Regions from separate parts of the Limosilactobacillus sp. DJ3M12 genome, predicted to be linked through region 3. Evidence: predicted binding sites of a transcription regulator. Region 3 holds the regulator's gene; each other region holds the start of a gene.
What was found. Region 3 encodes CtsR, which represses protease genes until heat stress. Its sites were predicted from a motif close to TTGGTCAAAAAAGGTCAAANA; they were not measured.
Positions count from the first base shown of each region.

Region 1: QOS06_RS09665 (ATP-dependent Clp protease ATP-binding subunit) is a predicted target of CtsR. The motif match lies at 4,794-4,814, and genes of this name have one in related genera.
Region 2: ftsH (ATP-dependent zinc metalloprotease FtsH) is a predicted target of CtsR. The motif match lies at 3,202-3,222, and genes of this name have one in related genera.

Region 1 covers NZ_CANCWY010000026.1:5,218-11,554, reverse strand. The annotation lists gene QOS06_RS09685 (ATP-binding cassette domain-containing protein) at 1-199, shown strand, start outside; gene QOS06_RS09680 (hypothetical protein) at 199-885, shown strand; gene QOS06_RS09675 (MucBP domain-containing protein) at 1,017-1,742, opposite strand; gene QOS06_RS09670 (ECF transporter S component) at 1,892-2,500, shown strand; gene QOS06_RS09665 (ATP-dependent Clp protease ATP-binding subunit) at 2,552-4,756, opposite strand; gene ykzS (protein YkzS) at 5,033-5,218, shown strand; gene QOS06_RS09655 (phosphocarrier protein HPr) at 5,340-5,606, shown strand; gene ptsP (phosphoenolpyruvate--protein phosphotransferase) at 5,606-6,337, shown strand, end outside.
Region 2 covers NZ_CANCWY010000015.1:4,096-10,432, reverse strand. The annotation lists gene QOS06_RS07870 (FtsB family cell division protein) at 68-424, shown strand; gene QOS06_RS07865 (S1 domain-containing RNA-binding protein) at 613-1,107, shown strand; gene tilS (tRNA lysidine(34) synthetase TilS) at 1,109-2,503, shown strand; gene hpt (hypoxanthine phosphoribosyltransferase) at 2,496-3,038, shown strand; gene ftsH (ATP-dependent zinc metalloprotease FtsH) at 3,279-5,387, shown strand; gene hslO (Hsp33 family molecular chaperone HslO) at 5,478-6,337, shown strand, end outside.
Region 3 covers NZ_CANCWY010000012.1:814-7,150, reverse strand. The annotation lists gene rpoB (DNA-directed RNA polymerase subunit beta) at 1-478, opposite strand, end outside; gene QOS06_RS07050 (TetR/AcrR family transcriptional regulator) at 706-1,308, opposite strand; gene QOS06_RS07045 (ATP-dependent Clp protease ATP-binding subunit) at 1,603-4,095, opposite strand; gene QOS06_RS07040 (CtsR family transcriptional regulator) at 4,110-4,577, opposite strand; gene adhP (alcohol dehydrogenase AdhP) at 4,751-5,779, opposite strand; gene QOS06_RS07030 (alpha/beta hydrolase) at 6,169-6,337, shown strand, end outside.

The DNA.
Region 1 (6,337 bases), on a different contig from region 3:
AATTAGTGGTCCGGAAAAAATGGTTGATGAGTATACTGCAGGCTTAAAAATTCTTAAAACGGAGATGATGGGTAATATTAAGACTGCCTACTTACTTGATCGCTTAGATGAACAGCGTGTGATTCCTGATCAAGTTAAGATTGGTCATTATGATTTGCAGCATTTATTCATTTACTTAACGGATGGGGGAGAATACTAATGAAAAATCAAAAGAGAAACCTCGTTATTTCAACCATGTTTCAACAAGCGGGGCACGCTACAGAAATTGCCTTAGGTTGGGGGCTGGGAATAGCATTGATAACTTACCTATTTGGATTAATTATTTCACACAACCTTGAATCTTTCTTGGTTAGTCTCCAAGCCCTTCCAGGTATTGCTTCATCAATCTTAAGCGTGCTTTTAATGGCGATTTTCCTTGTAACTCCTTATACTGACTTTAAATGGGCAATTCAAAACGGTATTTCTCGTAAAACACTATGGCAAGGGCGGATTTTATCTCTTTTCCTGATGACATTAGTAGTTTGGTTTATCGCCCAACTGATGGGCTTAATGAATACACCGTTTGATCTTGTTTCTGCTTGGCATAGTCTTTTATGGTACTTTGGTTTTTCTTTAACGATGATGGCAATTGGTAATGGTTTTGCCCTATTAAATCGTCGTTGGAAATGGATTGTAGGAATTGGGCTTCCAATGGCGTGCCTAGTTTTATTGATGATGTTAGCTTATTCACTGGTTGGCTTAATTCCTGCACTTTCTGCTAGTGGTATCTTTAAATCAATCATAATCTCAAACGTTACTGGTTGGGTAAGCTTAGTTATTTACTTAATTATTGTTTATGCTTTAGCGCGTTTCTTTAATAATAAAATTCAATTACGGCGGGATTAATAAAAGTAAGTGAGAATTAGCCTTGAGCCTTGTGGTGATGCGAAGCTAGTTCCATGTTATTTTGCTATTGTTTGTAAAAATAGGAGAGGTTGAGAAAAAAACTTTTGCTTTTTCTCAACCTCTCGCTTTTTTTATTCATCATCTTCCGGATATTCAATTTGAATGTAGTTGCTAGTAATATATTTCTTGCGGCCCACTTGGTACCAGGTAATCTCATCATTATCGTTTAATTTTCCAATTAGGGTAATTGTTTCGCCGTTTGGAATCTCTGCCACTTTATTTCCATAAGGCGCATCATAAACATTGATTGACTTATTATGGAGATAATCGACTTTGGCCTGCACATTCTTCAAGGGAATTACCGTTAAATTATTAATGAGTTTTGATTTTTCTTTCCGGATATCCTGATTGAATGGATTGTCAACAACGTGCATTTGATCGTATTTAATCCATTGATCAGCGCCGATTTCATACCAAAACTGACCATTCTTAGTTGCAACCCGGTGAAAAGACTTAACTGTAATATCAGCAGGAAGGGGGGCACCGACTGGCATTCCACCAGCTGTGTCAAATGCCTGTGTAGGGGCATCGAGGTGGAGATACATTTCAATCGATTGAACCTCTCCCCAATTTTGTTTCCGATAAAAAAGGTGTACAATTCGTTGCCGCATATCAAATGTTCCCTTAGTTTCACCTTCAGTTTTTACATATCGGTAATTAGGAAATTGCTTTTGTTCAATTTGGTATTCTTGACCGATGAATCCGCGTAATAATTGCGGGACGGTAAGGTTTGCTCCTGAATCGATATCATTATAGTAAACCCAGATAGGATTTCCTGTTTTAAACTTGTCAATCATTATTAACACTCCGTAACCTTAATTCTCTATTATTATAGCGCTTTTTAGTAGCTGACACGATAAGGAACGACCATATTTCTCTTGAGAATTGCGAATAGGTGATTTTTTTATTACAATAAGCCTATTCAAATTTATTTAGGAGAAGAAAAATGGCAAAAACACGGCACCAACAAATTAGGCACAATACGACATTAGCAATCTTTATCGCAATTATTCTCTTACAAGATTTTTTTCCATTTTTTGGCAATATTCCGCTGGGGCCGCTTAGTATTACGACCCTTCATGTAACAGTCATTATTGCGGCAATTGTGTTGGGTCCCGTTGATGGCGCAATTATTGGTGGTATTTGGGGGCTCCTAACTTGGGTGCGGACATTTGTGGCACCAAGTAGTCCGCTGGCTCCCTTAGTTTTTGTTAACCCGCTTGTTTCCGTTGTCCCGCGCATTATGATTGGGATCTTAGCAGGATATACTTTTATTCTTATGTGTCGTTTGGTCAAAGCAAAATATATCGCCGCGGTAAGTGCTGCAATAGTAGGAACCCTTACTAATACTGGCTTGGTATTAGGCTTTATTTATCTATTTTATCGTACTCCAGCAGTTGCGCAAACTTATGGGGTAAATGTTAATCATTTATTAATTGCTTTAGAAACGGTCATGGCGACTAATGGGCTCGCAGAATTGATATTGGCAATTATTATTGTCCCGATGGTTGCTCTTCCGGTATTGGAAGTCCGCCGTCGTTTGGAAGTAAATTGAGTGTAATAAAAAAACGAGGTTGAAAAATTCAGCCTCGTTTTTTATACTCAGTTATTTTTTAGCAATTGTTGGTACTTCTTCAGTTTCTTCGACAACAATGTCACCATTATCATCAAGTTTAGCAACTAAATTATGAGCGTCACTGTGATCAAGAACGTAATCAGCAATCCGGTCTTCGATTTGTTCTTGGATTACCCGACGAAGAGGACGAGCACCCATCTTTGGATCAAAGCCCATGTCAACTAATTTTTCTTCAACGTTGTTAGTGACTTCGATGTGCAAGTTCTTATCAGCAAGCATGTTATTAACATCATCAATCATTAAGTTAACGATCTTCATCAAGTCATCCTTGGAGAGAGCATTGAATTGAACGATGTCATCAAACCGGTTTAAGAATTCTGGCTTGAAGTAGTTTGTCAACTTGTCAATGATGGAATGAGTACTACCATTAGACTCAGCACCGAAACCAACACTTGCTTCTGAATCACCAGTTCCGGCATTAGATGTCATGATAATGATTGTATCCTTGAAGCTAACAGTGCGTCCTTGAGAATCAGTTAAACGACCATCATCCAGAATTTGTAAGAACATGTGCATAACATCTGGGTGCGCCTTTTCAACTTCATCAAGTAAGATCAAGCTATAAGGGTGCCGCCGTACTTGTTCAGTCAACTGACCAGCTTCTTCGTAACCAACATAACCAGGAGCAGCCCCGATTAATTTAGAAGTAGAGGTCTTGTCCATGTATTCAGACATATCAAACCGAATCATGGCATCCTTAGAACCAAACAATTGGAGGGCAAGTTGCTTAGCCGTTTCAGTCTTACCAACCCCCGTAGGACCAACAAAGAGGAAACTACCAATTGGCCGACCAGACTTGTTCAAACCGATCCGGTTACGACGAATGGCACGGGCAACCTTATCCACTGCTTGGGTTTGACCAATAACGTGTTCATCAAGCTTCTTATCAAGGTCGCGAAGTTGATTTTCTTCTTGCTTTTGCAGGTCACCAACTGGAATATTTGTCCGTTCTTCAACGATTCTCTGCATATCCTTAACGGTAACAGTTGCAGAATCTTCAGTATGGTTTTCTTCAGCTTCTTTCTTTGCCTTTTCAAGTTTAGCGACTTGATCGCGGTAGAAAGCTGCTTTTTCATAATCTTGGTTATCAGCTGCTTGTTGCTTGTGTGCTTCAGCTGTGTGGATTTCATTTTCGATTGCGTTTGGATCCACATTTTTAAGCGTTAAGTTCTTCTTTGATCCCGCTTCATCAAGTAAGTCGATAGCTTTGTCAGGTAAGTAACGATCTTGAATGTAGCGGTCAGAAAGTTTAGCAGCTGCTACAATTGCGTCATCTGTGTATTTAACATGGTGGTAATCTTGATAACGATTTTTGATTCCGTTTAAGATGCGGATTGTTTCTTCAACGGATGGTTCATCAACTTCAACTGGTTGGAACCGTCGTGCAAGAGCTGCATCTTTTTCGATCTTTCGATATTCATTAAGAGTAGTGGCACCAACTAATTGGAAGTCACCACGGGCAAGGGCGGGCTTAAGAACATTTCCAGCGTCCATTCCGCCTTCAGCATTTCCCGCACCCATGATTTCGTGGATTTCGTCAATAAAGAGGATGATGTTCTTATTTTTATGAACTTCCTCCATTAATTGTTGCATCCGCTTTTCAAATTGTCCCCGAATTCCAGTACCTTGAACTAAGGAAACAACATCGAGTCGGATAATTTCCTTGTTAGCAAGCTTTTCAGGAACTTGACCGCTAACGATTGCTTGAGCTAGGCCTTCGACAACCGCGGTCTTACCAACCCCAGCTTCACCAATCAAGACTGGGTTATTCTTGGTTCGACGGTTTAAAATTTCAATTACTCGTTTAATTTCATTGTCGCGTCCGATGACTGGGTCAATTTTACCTTGGCGAGCAAGATCAGTAAGGTTGATCCCATATTGACCAAGGATTCCTTTTCCGTTCCGGCCGCCACCTTGTCGTTGAGCTTGGCCGTTCATGTTTTGACCATTAGCGCCGGCAGCTTGACTTTGCATATTGTTCATTGCATTCATGAAGTCTTCGAGGCTTCCAAAACCGAAATTATTCATTCCGTTACCTCCATTCATCATATCTGTTTGTAGATTTTGTAATTTTTGATAACAATTTTGGCAGAGGTCTATTTGAATCCGTTGTCCATTAAAATTCATTTGAAGATGAATCGTGGCTGGATTTTGATGACAGTATTGACATTGCATCTAAATTTAATACCTCCTAAATAGTTTCATCAAGAATTTTTTGACCTTTCTTGACCATTGATTAATATTATACTTACTTTTTATCGCAAAGCAAGCCATAAAACTTAAATATTTTCTTAAATAAAGAGCGATCTTTCCTATATAGCTAAGTTACTTAGGAATACCGAAAATAGCTCACTTTGATTTTAGCACTCTTTAGCCATGAATGCTAAAATAGAAGTATAATCGTAATTTCATGTATAATAAGAAGATAGAATTTTATGTTGAGGTGATTGAATGGCAGAAGAAAATTTTGAACAATTGTTGGATGATTTACGAAATAAAAAGATTGATCATTTTGTAATTACCCCCGAAAATTTTCAGCAATTTCAACCGATTTTTCACTCGTATGCATATCGTTCGCAAATTGAAGGCGAAGCGCAGCGAGGCGGTAAAATTATTTATCAATTAAGAGAGCGATAAATCGCAAGAAGTAGCCTTGTATTTAACGCTTACAATTGCTAAAATGTAATTATCGAGGTGTATCAGTGGTCAAGCTACTGATAATAAATTAATTATATCTGCTCGAAGGAGACTGATTAATATGGAAAAACGTGAATTTACAATTACTTCTGAAACTGGTATTCATGCTCGTCCAGCTACTATTTTGGTACAAGCTGCTTCAAAGTTTTCATCTGACATTACTCTTTCATACGAAGGTAAGAGTGTAAACTTGAAGTCAATCATGGGTGTAATGTCCCTTGGTGTTGGTCAAAACGCTAAGGTTACTATTACTGCTAATGGTGACGACGAAAAAGAAGCTTTGGACACCGTTGCGGAAACTATGAAGAAAGAAGGATTGACTGACTAATGTCTATACTACTAACCGGACTTGCCGCTAGTAGTGGTATTACGATTGCTCCGGCACACCTGTTAGTAGAGTCAGATCTATCTATAAAAAAACAGCATACAGCTGATGAGAATCATGAGGTCGCCCGGCTTCATGATTCTTTTACGTTAAGCAAGGCCGAACTTCAGCATTTATCTAAGCGTGCCCATGAGTTGTTAGGTCAACGGGCAGTGACGATTATTGATACCCAAATTGCGATTTTAGACGATCCGACTTTACAAAAGAAGATTATTGACCGTATTAATAGCCATCATGATACCGCCGAGTGGGCTGTTAAACGCGTTGAAGATTATTATTTAAGTATTTTTGAGCGCAAAAACGATAATGAGTATTTATATGCGCGGGCAACCGCCTTGCGTGATGTGACCAAACGAGTTTTGAGTCACCTATTGAATGTTCCTTTACCAGACCCAGGACTTTTAGACCACCGCGCGATCTTTGTTGCTAATAATATTACGCCTACTGATACCGCTCAATTTGATAAACGATATGTTGCAGGGGTTGTTACAACTAATGGTGGACGCACTTCTCACTTTACAATTATGAGTAAAACCCTTTCTTTGCCCGCTGTCGTTGGTGTCAAGGATGCTACTACGATCATTCATGATGGCGACTTACTGATTGTTGATGGAATTCATGGCAAGGTGATTGTCAATCCAACGAAGGAAGAGGTTGAGCATTACCGTTTGTTA
Region 2 (6,337 bases), on a different contig from region 3:
ATGGACATTCTCCGCGGTATCTTGCTATACTTAAAGCGTGATAAGTTAAAATGGAGGGGAATGTCAGATGAAAGGACAATCTGATAGCAAAGTTTCACAATTAAATACCCCATATGCCCGCCAGGTTTCAAATCAAAAAACATATAATCGGCATGTGCATAAGCGCCGTTGTCAGCGGATTATTGCCGTTTTTTTGGTTATATTCTTAATCTTTGGAATTCAGATATTTCAAAGCAAACGGACATTAGCAGATATTAATGGCAATATTCGACAAGCACAATCACAATTAACAAAACAAAAACAAAAGAATCAACAACTACAACGTCAGATTAAAATGTTGCATAATCCCGAATATATTCAGCAGGTTATCCGTGCTAAGTATAATTACTCTAAGAAGGGCGAGATAATCTATAATTTGAACTAATGATCACAAAATAGGATGTTTTTAGTAGGGTTAGAATATTTTAAATGTTAAAATTGAGAATGTAATTGGGTGATTTTTCAGCTTAGTTTTTTATGAGAAGTTTAGTTATTTTCATACGTTTTCAAGATGAAGTTATGATATACTCAAATACAAAAATATGAGATGGTTCAGGAGGATCTATAGGTTTCATGGCAATTGAAGTTGGAGCAAAGGTTTCAGGTAAAGTTTCAGGAATCACTAATTTTGGTGCATTCGTTGATTTAGATGATAATCAGACAGGGCTAGTACACATCAGTCAAATCTCTGATAAATATATCAAGGATGTTCATGATGTATTGGCTGTCGGGGATGAAGTTACAGCAAAAGTAACACGGATTGGTGATGACGGTAAGATTGCTCTTTCAATCAAGGCCGCAGCTCCTCGTGAACATCAAGATCATCATGAAAATAACCATCATCGTGAAAATAATCACCGTGATTTTCACCACGAACGGAATAATAATTTCCGTGGTCACAATGATAACTTCCGTGGTGGTTTTAGTGGTCGTCACCACAACAGTCACCAACACGAAGACTTTAATGACATGTTAGCTGGCTATTTAAAAGAAAGCGAATCACGTTTATCTACTTTGAAACGTCAAACTGATGGTAAGCGTGGCGGCCGTGGTGGTCGGCGGAGCTAATATGGCGGATTTACAACAAGCATTTGAGCGACACCTAGTAAGGAGTCGCTTTTTTGCTACCCAAGATAAGGTGGTAGTGGCTGTCTCAACCGGAGTCGATTCGATGGTTCTGTTAGATCTCTTGCAACATTTGCCGTTAAAATATCGTCCCCAGATTATCGTTGCCCATATGAACCATGAGTTACGAAAACAAAGCCAGCTTGAAGAACGGTTCATTCGGCAGTATTGTAAACAAAATGATTTAAAACTAGCAGTTGCACACTGGCCACAAGATCTTCATCCACAGACCGGGGTCGAAAACGCTGCCCGTCAAGCACGCTACCAATTTTTCCGGGAAGTGATGAAAGATAATCAGGCAAGCATTCTGCTAACTGCACACCACCAAAATGATCTAGCAGAAACAATGCTGATGAAGATGGCTCGTGGTGGTCAGTTGAGTCAATTAGTGGGAATACGAGATCGGCGACCATTTGCTTCTGGAACCTTAATTCGGCCGCTTTTACCCTTTAGTAAACAGCAGTTAAAGAAATATGCTTTGCAGCATCATCTTAAGTGGTATGAGGATAAGACAAATAAGGACTTGAACATTCAACGGAATCGATTTCGGCATGCGATAATTCCAATGCTTGAAGAAGAGAATCCTCAGTTGCTTTCTCACCTCGAAAGCTATCATCAACAGTTAACGGATCTCCTTGCCTGGCGTGATCAAGAAGTGGCAGATCAATTAGCAGCATGTGTTGATCAACAAGGAAGGATGATCCTGGCAAGATTATTGCAAAATAAGGAAATCATTCGAAAAGAAATTTTACGACAATGGTTTAATCAACAAGGAATATATGATATTAAGGACCAGCAACTTGATGAACTGCTGCAGATCCTAGAAAACGAGCAAAAGCCACAGCAAATCATTGAGTTGCCGCATCGATATATTCTTGAGAAAGCCTACGCTACTTGTGTGTTAAAAAAATTGGATAATCCGCTTGAGAACCTACAAAAGTCCCAAGATCATATGATAAAATTGGAACAATGGTATCAAGTAGATCCAATAAACTTAATGGCAGTGTCAGCTGAAAAGTCGTTTTTCAATGATGAAGAGCAGGTAGTTTTGCAATGGCTTGCTCCAGATCAATTTCCGCTGCGGCTACGACAATGGCGACAAAAAGATCGTATTCGCTTAAAAAATGGTCATCACCAGTTAGTCAAGCGGGTCCTAATTGACCAAAAAGTTTCCCGAAAACAGCGTGACCAGCAAATGGTCCTGGTTGATGCGCATGACGAGGTCGTCTGGATAGTTAACCGAAAGTGGAGTTGGTTTGAACGGCCAACCGGCTATCAGCAGACATGTCGGTCATGTTTTATTGGAATAAAAAATAAGGAGAAGAAGGTAAATGAATAACGATATTGAGCGTGTCTTATACAGCGAAGAAATGCTTGGCAAACGAATGGACGAATTAGCAACGGACTTAACAAAAGATTATAAGGATAAACGGCCAATTATCATTTCCGTTCTAAGCGGAGCAGTTTTATTTACTGTTGATATGATTGAACGGCTAGATATCATGGCCCAAATCGACTTTATTGATGTTTCTAGTTATTTTGGTGGCTTAGGTTCGACTGGAAAAGTTAAACTTATTCATGATTTGAAAACAGATGTTAAAGATCGGCATGTTCTAATTATGGAAGATATTGTTGATACCGGTCATACTTTGAAGTACTTGATGGACCTTTTAGCCGACCGGGGAGCAAAGAGCATAAAGGTTTGTTCATTATTAAATAAGCCAGAAGGTCGGGAAGTAGATGTCGAACCCGATTATGTTGGTTTTACGGTTCCTAAAGAGTTCTTGGTAGGGTATGGCCTTGATTACAAAGGATTCTACCGAAATTTACCGTATGTTGGAATTTTGAAGCCATCTGTATACCAAAATGACTAAAAATGTTAGATAATTAGGATGACGGAAAAATCAATATTAAATGGACGGTATTTTAAAGATATTCTTAATTAACGTCCATTTTTATGGATCCGTAAATATGTAGTATGTATTATGTATTATTAATAACATTGGCGATAAAACTATTAATTCTTCTGTAAAATTAATGGTCAATATTTGTCAAATATGCTATGATAATGACTACAATTATAAAATATCGTTGCTGGTAGATAGGAGGTTGTTATGAACAACAATCGTAAAAAAAATAATTTTACTCATAACGTTCTCTTCTATGCCGTGATGTTCTTGTGTATTATGGGAATCGCCTACTTCTTCTTTGGGGGCAATGCCTCAACAGGACAAAGTAAGACAGTTTCCCAAAGCGAGTTTATCTCCGAACTGAAGAGTAATAAGGTTAAGAGCGTTCAGCTTCAGCCAAATGGTGGGGTATATAAGGTTACGGGTACTTACCGTAAACCTCAGTCAAACAATGCCAATTCCGCCAACAATACTGGCTTTGCTCTTACACCACAACGAAACAATAAGGTAACTCAATTCCAAAGTTCTGTTTTGGAAAGTGACGTAACTGTTAGTCAACTTCAAAACTATGCTAACCGTCATAATGTAAAGATTAGTACTCGTGCTGAAGAATCTAATAGTGTCTGGATGAACCTGTTGTTGACTGTCTTGCCATTGGTCATCATGATTTTCTTCTTCTACATGATGATGGGCCAAGCTGGTCAAGGTGGGGGTGGCCGTGGAGTGATGAGCTTTGGTAAGACCAAGGCCAAGCCATCTGATGCTAAGAAAAACAAAGTTCGTTTCTCAGATGTTGCCGGTGAAGAAGAAGAGAAACAAGAATTGGTTGAAATCGTTGAATTCTTGAAGAATCCAAAGAAATTCACTAAGCTTGGTGCTCGTATTCCATCTGGTGTTTTACTGGAGGGGCCTCCAGGTACTGGTAAGACCTTGCTAGCTAAGGCGGTTGCCGGTGAATCAGGGGTACCATTCTTCTCAATCTCTGGTTCTGACTTTGTTGAAATGTTCGTCGGTGTTGGTGCTAGTCGTGTTCGTGACTTATTTGATCAAGCCAAGAAAGCTGCTCCAGCAATCATCTTTATTGATGAAATTGATGCCGTTGGTCGGCGCCGTGGAAATGGCATGGGCGGCGGTCACGATGAACGTGAACAAACCTTGAACCAATTGTTAGTTGAAATGGATGGTTTCCAAGGCGATGAAGGAATCATCGTCATGGCAGCTACTAACCGTTCAGATGTCTTGGATCCCGCCCTTTTACGTCCAGGACGTTTTGACCGAAAGATTTTAGTAGGTCGTCCAGATGTTAAGGGTCGTGAAGCCATTTTACGAGTTCATGCTAAGAACAAACCAATGGCAAGCGACGTTGATTTAAAGGAAATTGCTAAACAGACTCCCGGTTTTGTTGGGGCTGACTTAGCTAACCTATTAAACGAAGCGGCCTTATTAGCTGCGCGGCGGAACAAAACTGAAATTGATGCTGCTGACTTAGATGAAGCAGAAGACCGGGTAATTGCTGGACCAGCTAAGCATAACCGTGTCCAATCTGAACAAGAACGAAAGACTGTTGCATACCACGAAGCGGGTCACACGATTGTGGGTCTTGTATTAAATGACGCACGAGTTGTGCACAAGGTTACCATTGTCCCACGTGGTCGCGCAGGTGGATATGCTATCATGCTTCCACGTGAAGATCAGATGTTAATGTCGAAAAAGAATGCGATGGAACAAATCGCTGGTCTGATGGGTGGACGAGCTGCTGAAGAGCTTGTCTTTAAGTCACAATCTTCAGGAGCTTCAAATGACTTTGAACAAGCAACCCAAATTGCTCGTTCGATGGTTACCCAGTACGGAATGAGTGATAAGATTGGTCCGGTAGAACTGCAAAGTTCTGGTCAGGTCTTTACAGGTCAAGGCTATGACCAATCACCTTACTCCGAAAAGACTGCTGCTTTAGTTGATGAAGAAGTACGTCGAATCTTAACTGAAGGGCACGAAACCGCCTTACACATTATTGAGACGCACCGTGAACAACATAAGCAAATCGCTGAAGCATTACTCAAATACGAAACGCTTGATGAAAAACAAATTCTTAGCCTTTATAAGACTGGAAAAGTTCCTGATAAGGATGTGGCTGCTGAAGACGAAGAGGCACGTGCACAAACCTTTGAAGAATCCAAGCGTGAACTTGAACGATTGGAAAATGAGCGTCACGATGAAGCAAAGGATAATCAAAATGATTCATCCGATACTAAGAGTGACAACTCAAATGATTCACAATCAAGTGATGATTCAGACAATTCTGAAGACAAGTAAACTATTGAAAAGACGGAAGATACAAAACCTGATTGGTAGGTGGTGATCTTCCGTTTTTTCTTTAGGATTAATTTTAAGGAGAAATTTAAAATGAAAACAACAGATTATTTAGTAAAGTCAATGACTAAGGATGGAAAGTTTCGGGCTTATGCTGTAAATGCTACCCAAGTCGTTCAAAAGGCACACGAAATTCATGATACATGGAGTGCTTCTTCGGCTGCCCTTGGTCGAACGTTAATTGGAACGATTCTCTTGGCTACTTCTAGTTTACAAGGAGAAGCAGGAATGACGGTTAAGATTCAGGGAAATGGTCCAGTTGGCTTTATTATTGCGGATGGAACTGCTGAAGGAACCGTAAAAGGCTACATGGGTAATCCACACGTTTCTTTACCAGCCAATGATAAGGGGAAGATCGATGTCGCAAAGGCAATTGGTAATCAAGGAACTCTTTCTGTAACCAAGATGTCTCCTGGCGACAAGACACCATATACCGGCGAAGTAAATTTAGTTTCTGGTGAACTTGGTGATGACTTTACTTACTACCTTGCTCAATCTGAACAAATTCCTTCAGCAGTTGGCCTTTCAGTATTCGTTAACCCTGATGAAAATATTGACGTTGCTGGTGGCTTCATGATTCAAGTAATGCCTGGTGCTAGCGATGAAGAAATCAGCAAGCTTGAAAAGACATTGAAGAGCTTGCCATTGGTATCACAAATGTTACGTGATGGTGATACGCCAGAAGATATTTTAAAGAAAATTTTTGGTGATGACTTAAAGATCCTTGAAACGATGCCGGTTCGTTATGCATGTGATTGCTCGAAGGAGCGTTTTGCACATGCCCTTGCAAGTATTTCTAAAGATGATATGAAGAAATTGATTGACGAAGACCACCATGCGGAAGCTGTTTGCCAATTCTGCGGGAAGAAGTACGAATTTAGCGAAGACGAATT
Region 3 (6,337 bases):
TTGGCCGACCATTTTTATCATTTTCTTCACTATAGTAGACACCTGGTGAACGAACTAATTGTGAAACAATAACTCGTTCGGCACCATTAATAATGAATGTACCTTGGTCAGTCATTAATGGGAAGTCACCAAAGAATACATCTTGAGACTTAATCTCACCAGTTTCATGGTTAGTTAACCGTAAAGTAACATGAAGTGGTGCTGAGTAATTAGCATCGTGTTCACGAGCTTCGTCAACAGTATACTTAGGTTCTAAAAGTTGATAGTCAACGAATTCCAAAGAAAGTTTTCCTTGAAAATCATCAATTGGCATAATATCATCAAACATTTCCCGCAAACCTTTTTCCATGAACCAATTGTAAGAATCGGTTTGGATTTCAATAAGGTTTGGCAATTCGAGAACTTCTTTAATTCGCGAGTAGCTACGACGGGTACGGTGTTTACCGTATTTAACTAAATGTCCAGCCAAACTGTTCACCTCTCTAATTTATTCCGCGAGCTCATTTAAATGTTACAATTTGATTACAATTTGCCTAAAATACGACTTTTGGGCAAAAAAAATCCAAAAACAGTTCAACGACTGTCTTTGGCTTTTATGCAGAATCTGATGGACAATAGATCACCAGGTTCAAATGAACTCACAATTACATACTACTTAAGTATACAAGTTCTATTAAATTTCGTCAACAATTATTTTTATATTTTTTAATTTTTTCCGCCCCAATTTGATAAACCGTTAATAATGCAGTCTAGGATTAATTGGTCACGTTGTTCTGGTGTAATTGAATGGCCACCAATTAATTGCGAAGTGCCAAAAATTGGAGTTAGTCCTGCAATAAATAATTCAGCAGCTTCTTTAGGAAGAATATCAGGACGTAACCCTACATCTGGTTGACGGAAAAATGCTGCAATTGGTTCTAGATAATCCATTGTAAAGATCATATTAAGCTTTTGCTGTGCACTCTTCGATAATAGGCGCATTGCCTGATTGTATTGGTCATAAATACTTAATGGATGATGTTTTTTTAATGCCTTGGTGATTTGCCATAATTGTTCATTCGGTGACAAATCATGTTTACGCATTACTTTATTAATATCTTGGCGAACTTTTCCACATAAATTTGTCATTACATCCAGATATAAAACCTCTTTATCGCTGAAGTGGTGGTATAAAGCCGGTTGCGTAATTCCAATCTGTTTGGCAATATCCCGTGTTGAAGTTTCACCAAATCCCTTTTGTAAAAATAACTTTGTAGCGGTTTTTAAGATTGCTTGTCTTGTCTTTTCTAATTGTTCTGCTCGCTTCATTTATTGTTCATCCCCTATTTTTAATCATTAATTATCTGATAAACACATTATAAGGCTATAACTTATCTTTTGACAACCGTTTTAGAAAAATAATCATCAAATGTGATAAATGAATGCAATTTGGTAGCTTTTTCTTCTATTATCATTAGATATCATTAGAGAACAAAAGTTACAATTATAACATTTTTATAATACATAAAACTCAAATATTCGGTTTGTGTATTTCAAATTTAATGAAACCAGAATACAAAACGGTAAATTACTCTGCACTTTCAGAATAATTTACCGTTCTTTTTATCTATTCAATTTTAATTCAACAGCTTTATCTTCATCTGGCTTTTTTACTTTAAAAGTAATTTTACCGTGATGCGCACCTACTGTTACGTCATCTCCAACATTGATTTCACCACTAAGTAGTCCAGTACTCAAATCATCTTCAACATGATCTTGTAAAGCACGACGAAGCGGACGAGCTCCATAAGCAGGATTGTAACCAAGCTTTGCAATTACATCAATTGCAGCAGGCGTAACTTTCAAGTTAATGCCTTGCTCACTTACCCGTTTATTTAAATCATTAACCATGAGTTTAACAATTTGATGAAGCTCTTTCTTTTGTAATGAATGGAAGATAATCGTTTCATCAATCCGATTAAGGAATTCTGGGCGGAAGTATAACCTCATTTGTTGCTTAATTGCCGATGCCATCGCATTATAGTCTTGTGACATATCTTTTGCCCCAAAACCAACTTCTTTTTCATCCTGAAGCTGAGTTGCTCCAAGGTTAGAAGTCATAATAATAATGGTATTTCTAAAATCAACGCGCCGACCTTTTGCATCAGTTAAGTAACCATCATCTAAAACTTGAAGTAATAAATTAAATACATCCGGATGTGCCTTTTCAGCTTCATCTAATAAGACAACTGAATATGGACGTTGCCGTACTTTTTCAGTTAGTTGGCCACCCTCGTCATAACCGACATATCCTGGAGCGGCACCAATCAAGCGACTAGTACTATATTTTTCCATATATTCGGACATATCAATCCGGATCATATTATCTTCCGAGCCAAACATTGCAGCAGCTAATGCCTTGGCAAGCTCTGTTTTTCCTACCCCGGTCGGTCCTAAAAACATAAAAGAACCAATCGGCCGACTAGGATCCTTAAGACCGCTTCGTGCACGCCGAATTGCCTTAGCGACTACGGTAACTGCTTCATCTTGACCAATTACTCGTTGATGCAGAACCTTTTCCAAGTTAACCAATCGTTCACTTTCACTCTTCTTCAATTGAGTTAAAGGAACTCCTGTCCATTCAGCAACAACTTGTGCAATGTTTTCACCAGTTACTTTCAATTTGTAGTTATGAGAATCTTTTTGTTGAGTGCGTTGTTTTTTACGGTCAATCTTATCTTTTAGTGCTAACTCCTGTTGACGAAGAGTAGCTGCACGATCAAAGTCTTGATTATCAATTGCTTCTTCTTTTTGGGTTCGCAAATCTTCTAACTGACTTTCTAGTGAAGGCTGATGATTTTTCTTATCTTCAGCATCAATTCGAACCATAGCTGCCGATTCATCAATAAGATCAATTGCTTTATCTGGCAAGAACCGGTCCGAAATATAACGATCTGACAATTTAACTGCTTCTTCTAGCGCTTCATCAGTAATTTTAGCATGATGGTGCTCCTCATACTTTGGTCGTAGTCCTCGCAGGATTTGTAGAGTTTGGTCAGTAGTCGGCTCATCAACTTGAACAGTGGCAAAGCGTCGTTCAAGTGCTGCATCCGATTCTATATATTTCTGATATTCATCAAGCGTAGTAGCACCAATTGTTTGCAACTCGCCTCGCGCTAAGGCCGGTTTCAAAATATTGGAGGCATCAATTGCACCTTCAGCACCACCAGCACCAATTAAGGTATGGAGTTCATCAATAAAAAGAATCACATGCCCGTCGTTTTGAATCTCATCAATTACTTTTTTAAGACGATCTTCAAATTCTCCTCGATACTTGGTACCTGCAACTAATGATCCCATATCAAGCATCATCAAACGTTTATTAGCCAATTCAGCTGGAACCTTACCATCAACCATCCGCTGAGCAAGTCCTTCAGCAATCGCCGTCTTCCCTACTCCCGGTTCTCCAATCAAAACTGGGTTGTTCTTGGTACGACGACTAAGAATCTGTTCCACACGTTTAACTTCCTTATTTCGACCAATTACAGGATCAAGCTGACCATTCCGAGCAAGTTCTGTCATATCACGAGCTAGTTTATCTAATGTTGGTGTACCAGCTTGCTGAATCCGTCGACGAGATGATTGACGATTAGGATTGCGTTGCTGACTATCAGCAATCCCTAACCGCCGTAAAATTACTTTTCTCATCTGTCGTGGCACAACATCTAGACTATATAAAATCCGTGAAGATAGAACACTTTCATCAGCGATTAAGGCTAATAATAAGTGTTCAGTGCCAATCTTCAATGCATGCATTTGTTGGGCTTCTTTACCTGCTAACGATAATACTTGCTTTGCTTTTGGTGAGTATGGGAGATAATCTGAAGCTCCCAGATTTTCCATCGTTCCATAGCCAATTAAGCGTTCAATTTCTTCACGAATATCATCGTTCGTAATAGAAAATTGTTCAAATATTTTGTTAGCAATCCCATCTTTATCCATTGAGAGGGCAAGCAGAAGGTGTTCAGTCCCTACTGCTTGGTGTTTAAAGTATTTTGCTTGTTCTTGTGCAATTGCTAGAACATGCTTTGCACTTGGCGTGAACATATTATCCATGTACAATCTCCCTTTTAACTTTCATAGCGAAGTCGATTCAAGAATGATACTAATATACGGGCGCGAAGCTGATCTTCAATCTTACTATCATTAACTGCTAGTGCTTGTTTAGATAATGCAACTAGCATTAAGTCTCCTTCACGTCTCGTAATCACGTCTTCTTCATATAACGTTCGAACAATATCAAAAGCATCACGTTCACGAACCGAGTCGCCAATTGCTTGAATAAGTGAGTTTAGCACATTTACGTCATCAAGTAAATTAACTCGCTCGATTCGAATATATCCGCCGCCTCCACGCTTACTCTTTACTAAATAACCATTTTGAATGGTAAACCTCGTTTTAATAACATAATTAATTTGTGACGGTACCACATCAAACTGGTTGGCAATCTCAGAACGACGAATTTCGACCTGAGCTGAGTCACCAAGTATTTCTTTTAAGTATGCTTCGATAATATCTGAAATACTTTTATTCTCCATTATATCACCTCGGCTCTTTTGACTAATCTTGACCATTATTTTAACACACTTTTAGAGTCGGCGCCTACTTGTATGATCATTCAGCTATACATTTAAGAAAATAATAAAGACTAGCGAAGCATTCAAGCGCAACACTAGTCTTTTAGAGAATTAAATATGAACTACTTTTTTAATTAGTCGTTATCGTTGTGAACAAAATCAACAACATTCCGACCAACAACCTTGTTATCCTTAAGTTCTTGGATCATATCATTAATTTCGCTTAACTTACGAGTCTTAACAATTGGGTGAACCTTACCTTCTGCACCAAATTGGAAACATTCAGCTAAGTCTTGACGTGTACCAACTAATGAACCAGCAACAATGATACCATCAAGAACAGTCTTAGCAATGTTAAGCTTCATGTCACCTTGTGGAAGCGCAACGGCAACAAGCTTACCATCTGGGCGAAGTGAATCAACTGCTTGGTCGAATGCAGAGGGAGAAACTGCTGTTACTACAGCAGCGTGAACACCGCCAACCTTTTCTTGAATTTGCTTATCAACATCACCGTCATGACGGTTAATTAAAATTTCAGCACCATTCTTCTTAGCGGCTTCAAGCTTATCAGGATTACCATCAACAGCGATAACATGAGCACCAAATACGTTGTGAGCAAATTGAATACCCAAGTTACCTAAACCACCAGCACCAACGATTGATACCCATTGACCTGGCTTGATGTCAGCAACCTTTAATGCCTTGTACATCGTAACACCAGCACAAGTTAATGAAGTAGCTTCAACAGGATCAAGACCTTCTGGAACCTTAACAGCGTAGTCAGCTGGTACGATACATTGTTCAGCCATTGCACCGTCAGCAGTGTAACCCGCATTAAGAACATTCCGACAAAGAGTTTCACGACCTGTTAAACAATATTCACAGTGTCCACAGCCCTTGAAGAACCATGCAATTGATACACGATCGCCAACTTTTAATGAAGTAACCCCAGGGGCAACCTTAGATACACGACCAACTCCTTCATGACCGATAATACGACCTGGCTTCTTACCAAAGTCTCCAGCAGCAACGTGTAAATCAGTGTGACAAAGGCCACAATATTCCATGTCAACTAAAGCTTCACCGGGCTTTAAATCCCGAAGTTGAACATCTTTAACAGTAACAAAACCGTCTACTGGATCGTTAATAACAGCAGCTTTCATAAGGTAAGATCTCCTTTATTAATAAACAAATTACTTTTTACAAAGCTTATAGTACCACAACTCCTAGACAAATTTAAAGTGAAAATTTGCACATTTAACGAAATTAATAATTTTATTTTTTATTTAAAACACTGATATAACAATGATAACGCCCGGAAAATTAATTCTTTTAATATTGTATAGTAAATCACTTACTAATTATCACCAAAACTTTACTGTTACAATTTTAGACGCTCCCTATTAATATGGATGTTATAATTTAATCAATTAGACAAAGGAGTGAGTAGCTAAGTGAAAATGTAGAGCGGCAACATATTCGTTACAATAATCGTTATGGAACGGCAATTACTGCTGATATCTACACCCCTAAGAATCTAGAAGAAGACAAATTGTTACCAGCCATCGTAATCGGGGCACCTTATGGAAGCACAAAGGAACAGGCAGCAGCAATTTATGCAAATACGTTTGCTCAATTAGGTTTTGTTACCCTTGCATTTGATCAAGTATACATGGGTGAATCAGCTGGCGAACCTCGTCATGTTGCTTCTCCAGACTTAT